DNA from 2 places in the Streptomyces sp. NPDC020917 genome. Region 2 is predicted to be linked to the other one. Evidence: riboswitches for the same ligand, from Rfam matches in the RefSeq annotation. Region 2 holds a riboswitch; the other holds the start of a gene.
The links. A riboswitch is a leader RNA that binds a small molecule or an ion and turns the genes downstream of it on or off. The one in region 2 is predicted to bind cyclic di-AMP.
Positions count from the first base shown of each region.

Region 1: linked by a shared signal. The riboswitch ahead of ACH4TG_RS37355 (peptidoglycan DD-metalloendopeptidase family protein) and the one ahead of ACH4TG_RS38275 (NlpC/P60 family protein) in region 2 are both predicted to bind cyclic di-AMP.

Region 1 covers NZ_JBIRRR010000027.1:100,026-104,449, forward strand. The annotation lists gene ACH4TG_RS37350 (AAA family ATPase) at 1-352, shown strand, start outside; gene ACH4TG_RS37355 (peptidoglycan DD-metalloendopeptidase family protein) at 483-1,421, opposite strand; cyclic di-AMP (ydaO/yuaA leader) riboswitch at 1,426-1,581, opposite strand; gene ACH4TG_RS37360 (GNAT family N-acetyltransferase) at 1,977-2,993, opposite strand; gene ACH4TG_RS37365 (uridine kinase) at 3,090-3,716, opposite strand; gene ACH4TG_RS37370 (hypothetical protein) at 4,127-4,321, shown strand.
Region 2 covers NZ_JBIRRR010000029.1:73,351-77,774, forward strand. The annotation lists gene ACH4TG_RS38270 (hypothetical protein) at 1-86, shown strand, start outside; gene ACH4TG_RS38275 (NlpC/P60 family protein) at 157-1,194, opposite strand; cyclic di-AMP (ydaO/yuaA leader) riboswitch at 1,202-1,357, opposite strand; gene ACH4TG_RS38280 (NlpC/P60 family protein) at 1,498-2,634, opposite strand; gene pcrA (DNA helicase PcrA) at 2,875-4,424, shown strand, end outside.

The sequences.
Region 1 (4,424 bases), on a different contig from region 2:
CGAGTGGCTGCGGCGGGCGCGGCGCAAGAACGAGGCCCGCGGCCATCTGCAGGGCGCGCTCGAGGTGTTCGCGCGGCTCGGCACGCGGCCGTGGGCGGACCGGACGCGGGCCGAACTCGGCGCGGCCGGGGCCGCGGTGGAGGTCGCGCCGCAGACCCGCTCGGTCGCCGAGGAGGCGGGCCTGACCCCGCAGGAGGCGCAGATCGTCCGGCTGGCGGCCCAGGGCCTGTCCAACAAGGACATCGCCGCGCAGCTGTTCCTCAGCCCGCGCACCGTCGGCTACCACCTGTACAAGGCGTATCCGAAGCTCGGCGTGGTCTCGCGCGGCGAACTGACCGGGATGTTCGGCTAGTCGGGAGCGTTGCGTCCGCGGCGGGAGGCGGTGCGGACGGCGGGGCGCCCGGACAGCGGTGTGCCCGCCCGGTGGTGCAGACCGGACGGGCACGGGCGGCCGCCTGACGGCGGTCGTACGGGCGTCTGTGTCAGATGCTGACGCCGTGCGACGCGAGGTAGGCGACCGGGTCGATGTCGGAGCCGTAGTTCGGGGTGGTGCGCACCTCGAAGTGCAGGTGCGGTCCGGTGACGTTGCCGGTGGCGCCGGAGATGCCGATCTCCTGGCCCTCGGTGACGGTCTGGCCGGCCGACACCAGCGGCTGCGTCAGGTGGCCGTACAGGGTGTACTTGCCGTCGGCGTGCTTGATGATCACGTCGTTGCCGTAGGCGCCGTCGGCACCGGCGTGCACGACGGTGCCGGCCGCGACCGAGTGCACCGGGGTGCCGGACCACACCAGGAAGTCCACGCCCGTGTGGTAGCCGCTGGACCAGTTGGAGCCGGCCTGGTGGTACGGGGTGCCGATGGACGCGTTGCCGACCGGCTTGGTCCAGCCGGTGTCGGTGGTGGCGGCGGCCTTGGTGGCCGTCGTGGTGTTCGTGGTGGTCTTCGCCGCGCTCTGCTGCGCGGTGCTCTTCGCCGGAGCGGGCTTGGCAGCCGGCTTCGCGGCGGGCTTGGCGGCGGGCTGGGCAGCCGGCTTGGCCGGGTGCTTGTCGCCGGGCTTGACGCCGTGCCAGCCGTGCAGCGTCAGGTGCATGCCCGGACGGATCACGTTCGGGTCGCTGCCGATGACCTTCTTGTTCTCCTGGTACAGCCGGTGCCAGCCGCCCTTGATGTGGTGCGCGGCGGCGATCTTGGACAGGGTGTCGCCGGGGTGGACGGTGTACGTCTCGGCCTTCGCGTGGGCGCCCTTGGCGGTGTCCTTGACGTGGGCGGTCGTCGCGACGGGGGCCTTGGCCGGCGTGGCGGCCGAGGCGCCGGTCGCGGCGACCAGCGGCAGGGCGATGGCGGCGCTGCCGACGCCGGCGGCGATGCAGACGCGGGTGAGGCGGTTCAGATGGGGCTTGCGGTGCTGTCCCTTGGCGGGCATGCGGGAGTTCCTTCTCCTACGCCTGCGAGGTGAGCTGTCGGGTTCGGGCAGGAGATGCCCGGTCACTCGGGTGCGTGACTTCACCCCGAGCCGTCCGGCGTGCGCGGACGGCGGCCTACCGTGGGTCCCCCGCTCCTGCCGTGTTAGGTGCTCGACGGTTCCGGGTCCGGGCGGTGGCAGGATTCGGCGGTCCGCCCGCGGAGAGTGTGCGCGGGCACCTGGCCCGCCGGACGCGAAGCTAGAGGACCCTCCGAGCGGCGGGCAACCGGCTGCCGCGGCCCACCACCGCGCCCGCCGGGAGCCGGTGACCGATCGTCGTACGCCCGCCACCCCTGCGTGTCCGCGCGGTTGACCGTGGGTGCACCGGCACGCCGCACGCGGTGACGACATGGCGACAAATCGCCCGCATCGGAAACAGCGGGTGTTCTCCGGACATCGGACCGTGTTCCCGCCATGATGCCCGTCACATTCCACAGCGGAAGTGACCCGCCTCACTCCGAAATGCCGGAACAAGGGCGACAAATGAGGGTTTGTCCGATCGGAGTGGAATCCGGGTCAGTACGTCCCCGGCGGGCCGCCGATCCGGCCGTCCAGGGTCCGGCTGAGCCGGTAGGCGACCGGGCGGAAGCCGGTCGCCGGCCAGTGTCCGGCAGCCAGCGGGCTAGCGGAGTGCCAGCGGGCCGACATGTAGCGGTGGCCGTTGTCGTAGGCCCAGGCGAGCGCGGTCGCCAGCAGCACCCGGGAGATGCCCTCACCGCGGGCCGCGGGGTCCACGAACGCCTCCATCAGCTCCACACAGGACTCGGGCACGACCGGCCCGGGCGCCGCCGGCACCACCAGGACCATGCCGATCTCCTCGCCGCGGCGCGAGGCGATCCAGGCGCCGCAGCGGGTATCGGCCAGGGCGTCGGTGTACCGCAGCCGCAGCGCGGCGAGCCCCGCCTCGGGCTGCGGCTGGAACATCGCGGGGCCCCGCTGCCCGCGCGAGGACTCCGCGGCCATCCGGCCCACCTGGGGCAGGTCGCCGGGGCCGGCGCGCCGGATGGCGAGCCCGCCCACCCCGCGCGGCTGCCGCCCGCGGGCCTTCACCGCCATCAGGCCGTGCACCAGCTCGCGGCCGAACCCCAGCTCGGACCAGGGCGCGGTGGCCGTCTCCCCGGCCGGCACGTCGACGTAGTGGACCAGCCGCCGCTCGGCGACCAGGCGCTCGGCGACCCGGGCGTACAGCGCCCGCAGCACCTCGCTCTCCCGTCCGGCCGGCAGCGCGTGGCCGCCGTGCGGCACCAGGGCGGAGTGCGGATGGCTGCGCAGCGCTGCCGGGTTGTCGGGCGCCAGGTCGAGCGGCACCGCGGCCAGGTGCCCGATGATCGCGCCGTCCGCGTCCAGCGCCCGGCACGCCTCGAGACCGGGGGCGTTCTGCAGCTTGCCGAGGAGTTCCTCGCCGCGCACCGGGCCGTCGGCCAGCCAGGAGCGCTGCGACGGCGGGCGGCGGGCGCGGGCGAACCAGCGGTCGTACCGCTGCGCGGCCATGGGTATGTGCTCGGCGGTCAGCGGCGCGATGGCGACAGTCATGGTGCCCGGGACGCTAGCGGGGTGCGCGGCCCCACGGCAAGGCAGGACCGGCGGGCTGCCGGTGCGTTGCCCGAGTGACGTACGTGCAGCGGGAGTTCAGCCGGTCCAGGCGGGATGGCGGGGGTCGTCGGCGCGAACCAGGACATCCGCGGTCTCTTCCGGCAGCGCTTCGCGGGCGTACCGGCCGTAAGCGGGCAGCGTCCATCGCTCGGCGGCCTCGGTGCGCCGCTCCAGCGCGGCGCGGGACAGGCTGAGGTGGACGGTCAGGTCCAGCGGCAGGCCCTGGCCGAGGAGCAGCGGCCCGTCGAGCACCAGGACCCCGCCCGGCGGCAGTTCCTCGTAGCCGGCGCGGGTGGACCGGTCGGTGACCGGGTCGCGCAGCGACGGCAGCGCCCGCCCGCTGCCGCCGGGTCCCAGCGGGTCGAGCACCTCGCGGCGCAGCGCCCCGGTGTCGAGCCACAGCTGGTAGTAGGCGTCGGCGTCCTCGTGGCCGTACTCCAGGCGCAGCGAGGCCGGCCGCCAGAACCCGGCCGCGCTGACCCGAAGGGCCCGGCGGCCCAGGGCCGGCAGCGCGGCCGCCACGGCGTCGGCGAGCTCGGCGGTGCCGGCCGCGGGCGCCCCGTCGACGGCGACCCGCCACCACGGACCGGGCGGCTCCGTGCCGGCGATCCGCTCCGCGAGGGCCTCGGCCAGCCGCGGCCAGGTGATCGGGGTCAGCTGCACGGCACCCATCCTGCCGCAGCGCCCCGGCCGCACCCGCGCCAGCCCGCCCCAGCCCCCACTCCGGACCCGCCCCGCCCCTCCCGCTCCGGGCAGCCTCCGCCGCCGATCCGGGCCGTCACGGCAGCACGGCCCCTGCCGTCCGAACAGCCGGTGCGAACACCGGCGGCCCGCCGTCACCCGGCTGGGCGAAGCCGCTGCTCCACTCGCGGGTCTGCGGCGCTGCGGTCCGCACGAGGCGGCACGGCCGGGCAATGATCGCGCCGACGGCGGTTCCGCGGCGCCCGGAAGCTCACCCACCTGGTGGAAATTCGCTACAAATCACCCTAATGCCGCCGAGCAAGATCTATTACTTCTTGTGAGCCTGGAAGAACTCATGGTGACCGTCCCCATCACCCAGGAGAAGAGCCCAAATGATCCTGTCCATCTCCGGCGTCGTCCTGCTCGGCGTCGTCTGCTTCCTGTTCTTCCGCAAGGACGGCCTGAAGGTGTCGCACGGTGTCGTCTGCACACTCTTCGGCTTCTATCTCGCCGGCACCGCCATCGCGCCCAGCATCAAGGCCGGCGGCGCCAGCCTGGCCGGACTGATCGGCGGGCTCAAGATCTAGCGGTCGCCCGCTACGGCCACTCCTGCCACGACGGGTACGGGCCCGCGGCGGTCCCCCGCTCCGGGTCCGTACGTCCCCGCCTCCCCCTCCTCCCCCGCTTCCC
Region 2 (4,424 bases):
ACGAGGAACGCCTCGACCGGGCGACGTTCGGCGCGGTGGGGGTGCTGACCGCGCTCAACATCTTCATCGCGGTGCTCTGGACGTAGGCCCGCGCCCGAACACGCGTGACGTCCGGACGGAGCACTCCCGTCCGGACGTCACGCGTTTCGCTGGGACTCAGGCCACCCGGCGGGCCGCGGCGAACGGCATCCAGCTCATGGGCGCGATCTCGACGACCGCGCCGGTGTGCGGGGCGTGCACGATCTGCCCGTTGCCGAGGTAGATCCCGACGTGGGAGATGCCCGAGTAGAAGAACACCAGGTCGCCCGGCTGCAGATCGGCCTGGGAGACGGCGACGCCGTCCTTGACCTGGTCCCAGGTGGTCCGGCCGATGCTGACGCCCGCCGCGCGGTAGGCGGCCTGGGTGAGCCCGGAGCAGTCGTAGGCGTTGGGGCCGGTGCCACCGGACACGTACGGCTTGCCGCGCTGCGAGAGCGCGAACTGGATGGCGGCGGCGGCCCGTCCGGTCGCCGGCCCGCTGTACGTGTAGTGCTTCGTCGCGGACGACGTCGAGGGGGTCATCGCGGCGAGCTTGGCGCGCTGCGCGGCGTTGAGGCTGTTGAGCAGCTTCTGCGCCGCGGCGAGCTTCGTCTGCAGGTTCTTCTTCTCCGTCGCCAGAGCGCTCTGCGCGGAGGTCAGCTGGTTCAGGCTCGACGTGGCCTGCGCCCGCTGGATGTTCGCCTGCTCCTCCTGGACCTTGAAGGTCTGGAGGGCCTGCTCCTGCGTGGTGGAGAGCCGGTCCATCATGTGCGACTGCTGGAGGAACTGCTCCGGGTTGTCGGAGAGCAGCAGCTGCGTCGTCTGGTCGAGGCCGCCGTCGCGGTACTGCGCGGTGGCGAACTGGCCCAGGACCCGGCGGGTCTCGTTCATCTGCTGGGTCTTCTGCGCGACCTGCTCCAGGAGCTGGTTGGCCTTGGCGCGCTGCGCCGAGGTCTTCTCCTTGGCCTGGTCGTACTGCTGGGTGGCCACCTCGGCCTGCTGGTTGAGCGTGTCGATCTGCTTCTTCACCTCGGCGATCGAGGGTTTGGCAGGCGCCGCGTTCGCGGTCTCGCTCATCAGGGTGACCGACGCCAGTGCCGCTGCGGTGACCCCGACCGCCGCGCGGGGGGCGGCTGAGGCGAGTATCCGGGTACGCGGCTTGCGGTGCGACGCCACAGCAGGCGACTCCTTCCGTGGACCGCCGACCGGGTTAGCTGACGGGTTCGGGCTGGGAAGGCTGCCCTACTGGACGGACGCTTGTCGCGTCTGTCCGGATTCACCCCAATGTGACTGTGGGTCCCCGGTTCCGGCCGCCGGCCGGATTAGGCGGAGGTGGCGTGCTGCCGGCACTTGCACCGGCGGGAAGCAGGCCACCTAGCGGGCTACGGTAATCAACTCTCGCGAGTCTTGGGAAGTTTGGATCGCAATGTGACCGAAATCGCTTTGTGATCTTACGGTTGGTGACGGTGGTTCAGGGGGTCAATACGGGCGAACGGCACCGTAGAAGGGCATTTCCGTGATCGGCGCGATCTTGACGACGGTGCCCGTGTGCGGAGCGTGAATCATCTCGCCGTTGCCGATGTACATGCCGACGTGGCTGATGTCGCTGTAGAAGAAGATCAGGTCGCCCGGCTGCAGGTTCGTCTCCGAGACCCGGGTGCCGACGTTCACCTGGTCCCAGGTGGTGCGCGGCAGGGTGATGCCGGCCGCCTTGTAGGCCGCCTGCGTCAGGCCCGAGCAGTCGAACGAGTCGGGACCGGTGGCGCCCCACACGTAGGGCTTGCCGATCTGCTTGCGGGCGAAGGCGATCGCCTGGTCGGCCACCGAGGAGTTGGCGGGCGTCGACGGCGGCGTCGTGGTCGTCGTCGACGTGCTCTTCTTCGCGGCGGCCGCCTTGGCCGCCGCCTCGGCAGCGGCCTTCTGCTTGGCCACCAGTGCCGCCGCCTTCCGGCGGGCCTCCTCCTCCTGCTTGGCGGCCAGCGCCGCCAGCCGCGCCTTCTCCTGTGCGGTCAGGCTGTTGAGGAGGTGCTGGGCCTGGCTCAGCTTGGTCTGCACGTCCTGCTTGGCGGTCTTGAGCTTGGCCTGCTGCGCGGTGAGCGACGCCAGGCTCTTGGCCGCCTCGATGCGCTGCTGGGTCGCGGCGGCCTGCTCCACCCGGAACGAGTCGACCGCCGCCTTCTGGCGCTGCGCGAGCACGTCGGTCAGGTGCAGCTGGTCGACGAGGTCCTCAGGGCTGCCGGACAGCATGTAGCGGGTGGTGGTCTCGTCACCGCCGGAGCGGTACTGCGCGGCCGCGTACAGGCCGAGCTGGCGGCGCGCGTCGTTGAGCGTCTGGGTCTTCTGCGCCACCTGCTCCAGCAGCTTGTTGACCTTGACGTTCTGCTGGTCGACCTGCTCCTTGGTGCCGTTGTACTTCTCGGTGGCGACCTCGGCCTGGTGCATCAGGGAGTCGACCTTCGCCTTGACCTCGGCGATGGAGGGCTGCGGCGGCGGGGTGGCGTTCGCCGTCTCGCTCAGCAGGGTCACGGTGGCCAGGGCGGCAGTGGTGATACCCACTGCCGCCCGTGGTCCCGAGGCGCTGAGTAGCGCGGTTCTGGCCTTACGGTGCGTCGCCATGGCGGGCGGACTCCTCTCGGACGCGGACCGGTGGGGCTGGTGCGGGAACGTAGCCGAGGCCCGGCGTTGCTGGGAAGGCCGATGTCCGATAAGGCCCGATACCTTTTCGTAATCTTTTGCCAGACCCGGTGCGTCGTCACCGAGCGTGGTAGGAAGGACACACCTGTGCGAGTCCTTCGGCCGGGGGAACCGGGTGAACCGGGACGGACTGTCGGCGCGGCGTCCTAGACTCAGGAGGCGATGAGCAGCCTCTTTGACGACAGCTTCCTGGCCGGTCTCGACGCGGCCCACGGCCCGGCCGACGACGGCCCGCCCCCGCCGCCGGAGGGGGAGCACGACGAACCCGACTCCCTGCCGGACGGCCTGTTCGGCGACCGGTTCGACGGCCCGCCGCCGATCCGCGACGCCCACTACCGCGACGGCGCCGCCCGCCCGGCCGCCGACCCCGCGCAGCTGCTGGAGGGCCTCAACGAGCAGCAGCGCGCCGCCGTGGGGCACTCCGGCGGGCCGCTGCTCATCGTGGCCGGCGCCGGCTCCGGCAAGACCCGGGTGCTCACCCACCGCATCGCGCACCTCCTCTACGCCCGGCACGTCCACCCCGGCTCCATCCTGGCGATCACCTTCACCAACAAGGCCGCCGGCGAGATGAAGGAGCGGGTGGAGCAGCTCGTCGGGCCGCGCGCCGGCGCGATGTGGGTGTCGACGTTCCACAGCGCGTGCGTGCGCATCCTGCGCCGCGAGTCCAAGAAGCTGGGCTTCACCTCGTCCTTCTCGATCTACGACGCGGCCGACTCCAAGCGGCTGATGGCCCTGGTCTGCCAGCGCGACCTCGACCTGGACCCCAAGCAGTTCCCGCCGAAGTCGTTCAGCGCGAAGATCTCCAACCTCAAGAACGAGCTGATCGACGAGGAGACCTTCGCCGCCCAGGCGGAGACCCCGTTCGACCGCAAGCTCGCCGAGGCGTACGCCCTCTACCAGTCGCGGCTGCGCGAGGCCAACGCCCTGGACTTCGACGACATCATCATGACCACGGTCAACCTGCTGCAGGCGTTCCCGGACGTCGCCGAGCACTACCGGCGGCGCTTCCGGCACGTCCTGGTCGACGAGTACCAGGACACCAACCACGCGCAGTACATGCTGGTCCGCGAGCTGGTCGGCACCGAGGCGCCGCCGTCCGCGGAGGACGGCCAGGACAGCCAGGACGGCGGGGCGGCCGACGCCGGCGAGCAGGACGGCGCGCGGGGCGCGGACGCCGTCCCCGGGCCCGCCGAGCTGTGCGTGGTCGGTGACGCGGACCAGTCGATCTACGCCTTCCGCGGCGCCACGATCCGCAACATCCTCCAGTTCGAGGAGGACTACCCGCAGGCCCGCACCATCCTGCTGGAGCAGAACTACCGCTCCACGCAGACCATCCTGTCCGCGGCCAACGCCGTCATCGAGCGCAACGCCGGCCGCCGCGCCAAGAACCTGTGGACCGAGTCCGGCGACGGCCCGGTCATCATCGGCTACGTCGCCGACCAGGAGCACGACGAGGCGCAGTTCGTCGCCGACGAGATAGACCGCCTCACCGACGCGGACCAGGCCCGCCCCGGCGACGTGGCGGTCTTCTACCGCACCAACGCGCAGTCCCGTGTGTTCGAGGAGGTGTTCATCCGCGTCGGCCTGCCCTACAAGGTCGTCGGCGGCGTGCGCTTCTACGAGCGGCGCGAGGTGCGGGACGTGCTCGCCTACCTGAGGGTGCTGGCCAACCCCGAGGACGCGGTGCCGCTGCGCCGCATCCTGAACGTGCC